Regions from separate parts of the Teredinibacter purpureus genome, predicted to be linked through region 1. Evidence: predicted binding sites of a transcription regulator. Region 1 holds the regulator's gene; the other holds the start of a gene.

What was found. The regulator LexA, encoded in region 1, represses DNA repair genes until DNA is damaged. The targets are predictions, from matches to a motif close to ACTGTNTNTANANACAGT.
Region 2: H5647_RS07500 (acyl-homoserine-lactone synthase) is a predicted target of LexA. The motif match lies at 1,422-1,439, and genes of this name have one in related genera.

The regions. Positions count from the first base shown of each region.
Region 1 is NZ_CP060092.1:3,607,297-3,609,698, forward strand. Features, by position in the region: gene H5647_RS15845 (hypothetical protein) at 1-309, opposite strand, end outside; gene H5647_RS15850 (hypothetical protein) at 319-579, opposite strand; gene lexA (transcriptional repressor LexA) at 833-1,435, shown strand; gene H5647_RS15860 (cell division inhibitor SulA) at 1,461-1,889, shown strand; gene H5647_RS15865 (hypothetical protein) at 2,077-2,334, opposite strand.
Region 2 is NZ_CP060092.1:1,710,939-1,713,340, reverse strand. Features, by position in the region: gene H5647_RS07505 (hypothetical protein) at 1-591, opposite strand, end outside; gene H5647_RS07500 (acyl-homoserine-lactone synthase) at 707-1,282, opposite strand; gene H5647_RS07495 (4'-phosphopantetheinyl transferase family protein) at 1,782-2,402, shown strand, end outside.

The sequences.
Region 1 (2,402 bases):
GGCACCCAAAACGGCTTCTTCCTCTGCATCACGTAACCGCTTGCCGGACTTATTTTTACGTAATATTGCGGGCGGGAAGTTTATAACGTAATAAACAAACGTGCCAATGGCCATAGCAGCCCACTTTACGATGTAAGCAAACCCTAAAGCATTTTCCGTTTGGCTCGCCAGCGAATACTCCACATAATCATCATGAATAAGAGCAATAACAAAATACATAAGAAAAAGGAGTACCGTCGACACTATAAGTGTCTTATAACGCCGCCACACCACGCTAAAGACAATAGATTTTGTTAAAAACTTAAACATAGGGTCACCTTAAGACCAAAACGACAAACCCAAAGCGGCAAGTAACATAAGAATACCCTTATCCTTAAATTCCGCACGTAGCTTATCTTCCTCTTCTTTAACAATAACTTCGAGCACCTCTTCAGCGTAGTCTTCTGGCTGTTTGCCATGCAAGTAAATACGTGTTCGTGCCCGCTCGATCGCTTTTTCTCTAATACGGCTATCCACACGCTCCTTCATTCGACAGTACTGACGCCGCATCCCAGCTCCTTTAAATAGAGTATCAAGCATTCACATTCTCCCGTTCTTTACCCCGCCGACCACTTAAACCTAGACCAACAGTTCCAGCTGCAAGTTTAACAGAGCAATACAGAACAACGAACGGTAACTTACGAAAGCAAGGCACTCTATCTCTTTTAGGCCTTACCACGAAAAGCTTGCGCACACACAAACACTGTATATAATACCAAGTACTGTATATTAAAACAGACTGAAATCACTCAGCTTAACCACCAAGCTGCGCCCATTAGACTGGAGACAACGGATGATCAAACTCACGGCAAGGCAACAGCAAATTTTAGATCTAATTAAGGATCACATTCAAGATACAGGCTACCCACCTACACGAGCTGAAATAGCAGAAATACTAGGGTTCAAATCGGCGAACGCCGCGGAAGAACACCTAAAGGCACTAGCCCGAAAAGGCGCCATTGAAATGATCGCCGGCGCATCACGTGGAATCCGCCTTCCCGAAACGCAAACCGGTATCCCCCTCGTTGGCCGCGTAGCCGCTGGCAGCCCCATCTTGGCAGAAGAGCATATAGAAGATTATTGCGATGTCCCCCAAAGCTTTTTTAGTCCTCAAGCTGATTTCCTGCTAACCGTTCACGGAATGAGCATGAAAGACATCGGCATTTTTGATGGAGACTTATTAGCCGTCCACAAAACGGACCAAGTTCGAAATGGTGATATTGTCGTTGCTCGGATAGAAGATGAAGTAACGGTCAAACGATTTAAGCGTGAAAGAAATCGAGCAATTATCGAATTATGGCCAGAAAACCCGGACTTCGACGTTATTGAAGTCGACCTGAGAGATGAAAACTTTGCAATCGAGGGTTTAAGTGTAGGCGTTATTCGTCGCAGCTAATCCCTGTAAACCAGAGGACATTACCATGGCAAATTCAGCACAAAAAATAGCTTATAATCGAAGCTGTGCCAACTCATCGCCCGTCCACTCAAACTCGGCCAGTTTGACCGAGATTGTATTATCCGGATCAAACGGCATCCCTGACTACAACCTAGTGCTACCGATGCTTGCGCACCTAAGCCAGCAAAGCCAATCCAAATGGTTTACGTGGATAGCCCCGACGGGCATTAGCAAAGCACAACTTCAATCGTTCGGCTTTAATTTAAACAATGTGCGCATCATTCACCCTAAAAATGTTAGCGATATTTCTCGAGTATTCTGGGAAGCCCTGACCAACAATACAAGCAGCACTGTTATAGCAGAGGCTGGAAGCCTTACGGAGTCAGATTTTTATACGCTGGATACCGCCTGTAAAAATACTGGCTGCAAAGGGCTACTACTACGATTTCGTTAACGCCCGCGCAGATTTACAAGCTTGTTAGACTTAAACTCGAAGGGGTACAGGACAAAGATTTATAAGTAACATTGCGAGTATTGCCGCACACGCCTTATGGATATGAAGGTTACCCATAGATCATTAGGGCAACCTATTCTGCTGAGTTAAAAATACGTTTAGGTGGTTTACAGCCGAACTGAACACCTTAATGAAGCGTAAACTCTTCAACCTTTCCCTCTTCTCGGCTCTCTTGCTCTTGAGGGTTTGAACTGTCTTGAATATCACTTGCGGCTTCAAGGCCGGCTTCGATCATTGCTTTAGCAATATCAAACTTTGCTTCATTTAAAAAATAAAGTGATTCTTCCGAAAACTTTATTCGTACGAGAGGCTCACTTCCCTCTTCATCTTTTTGTAACGCAATTTCGCCATCCGCTAATTCAACTATCTCGTATAACATTGATATCTCTTTATCGGTACTGCTTTGAGTCATCAGGGCTACCCCCTACCTATTGACAACCTAATATGTGACTC
Region 2 (2,402 bases), 1.9 Mb from region 1:
CCCATCGATCCCTGCGGCATTAACACAGGTTATCCAAGGGCGAACCTTCAAGCAGGCAACGCTAATACAACGGTTTAATCGCGTTGCGACATCGCTTTGCCCCACCACGTGTACCGTGCCGAGCCAATGCGCTTCCCATGCACGCCATTCCACATTGGGAACGGCCGCTGGCAGACGATACAGCAACGAAATATCATCGATGGTTGAACTCTCTATCGCCGAAGTCAGTTCAGCGATATTAAAAATTGTATTATTCGGCTCGACACTTAAAACCAACAGCTTAGCGTCAAAGCGATGTCGGCGTATCACTCGTGCCAACGCTTGCTGTGGACAACCCGCGATAAAAGCGCCACTTTTTAACAGCCGCCCCATCGGGCCAAAAAGCTGCCACGCCACCCCTACACGCGGTGATACGTTATAAGCGTCTTCAAGAATATTGTGCGTTTCTGCTTCTGCAGCTGACAGACTTACATCACTGACCCAACCCATGCCTTTACCTCTACATCCTATGCGCCCTAACGCCACCTCCTCTTCGAAGGCAATGAGATTTTCGTCACAATTAACTGGCTTTCGGCGCCAGCAACGTAACACTAATCACTGGCCGGCATCATAGAAAGTGCGCAGCAAGAACACCAGTGTCAGATATGACAGGCTTCCTATAAAATAAGAGGTTGCATTTTTATGATTCACACACTGTCTACACTTTTTAGTTTGCTGGTGCGCTTTCTTCCAAGTCTATCCATAACGCTACAGTCCGCTCTACGCCTACCTGCATAACCTTACCTTCACCCATTCGACGCACACTCATACCGCCTCGTTTTAAAATTCTTTCGCACGCCATAGTGGTGACTGTCACGTATTTTTTGATGCCTTTCTTTTTTGCAAACGCATGAAATGTCTTAAATAACTCAAGCGTAATGTCATTAATGTGCGCATTTGAATCTTCGTTTTTACCTTTGCGAACAGCAAACCGGCTTATCTCCCACACATCATCGGCTTCGGGAGCATCTTCACCCTGCAGCAATTCGGGGAATACATTTTTCAACATATAATCATTAGTTGTGGGTAGAGCTCTCCAACATCCACTGACTAAACCGTCTTCACCGATAATCGCAATATGATTCGCATCAAGATCATCAAATGAATCTCTTTCCATTCCATTTTCAGATGTTATGTCCCAGCCTAGACGTTCAATAAACGTTTCGTGGCGAACTTTAAATACGTCATTGATAAGACTGTTTTCGAATTTTTTATTTTCCTGAGAAATGATTACCTGGTTCATAATTTTTTTCGCCGTGAATGTTGTCGATGGCGAAAAGTTAATTAATTTCAGCTTGCTCTGGCAGCTGTCATATTCGACAAATAAAATTCAGTACTTTTATATCCTTTTAAATCAACAGCTTACAACCCAACAAAGGTGCACTGTCATATATTACAGGTGGCCGCATCAAAATATTTACACTTCAAAAAAACAGCCGAAAACCCTACTCTATTTCTAAAATAGAATAAGAAAAAACAACAAACGCTAAATTTGCTATTTACAAAGCATTATATTTTTTTAGCAAAAACACATGATTAGTTCATCTTTATTGCTACCTATAAATTTATAGTGAATGTACAAACAGCTATTTAGGCCGAGTTTGCCTGGCGTTATAGCCACTCATAAATGTAGTTTTCAATCTCATTTTTTCCACCTGTAACATCTATCATCTAACAGACCTCTCTGTTTACACGTACTCTATCCGCAACAAAAAGCCTTAACGCAAGAATGAGATTTCGACATGAACTACGCCGACATATGTGCGAAAACGACGGATAAGCGATACCCGTCAACAGACGAACTCGATATCCCGACACTTATAGATAAAATAGATGTCGCCACTTTCATTGCGAATACAAAGAAAGAAAACGTTACGTATTTTCGTAAAGTTCTATCTATGGAAGAAATTCGACGGGCTGACAAGTTTTTTAAACAGGAAGACAAAAACCTTTCGATTGTGGCTCACGGGTTAAAGAGAATGGTGCTATCAAAAGCGCTAACGCTTCCGCCTGGCGAACTGGCCTTTGGGAAAAAGACGCTAGGAAAACCGTTTTGCCTTAATACAGAGGATGTTTTTTTTAGCATTACACATGCAGGGGAATGGGCCGCCGTAACGCTGTCGAAACGCGGCGAAATTGGCATAGACATAGAATTTAACGGTGACCATGACTATCAAGATATAGCGCAAGCCTGCTTTACCAAACAACAGCTAGCAGAATACGAAGCCACCAATTTTAGCAGCCAGTACTTTATTAAACGATGGACTCAAAAAGAGTCGGCTAGCAAGGCAATGGGGGACGGGCTATTCGCCAACTTTTCCACCATCGAAATAGATGATGAAGAAGGTTACTCACTAACGGAG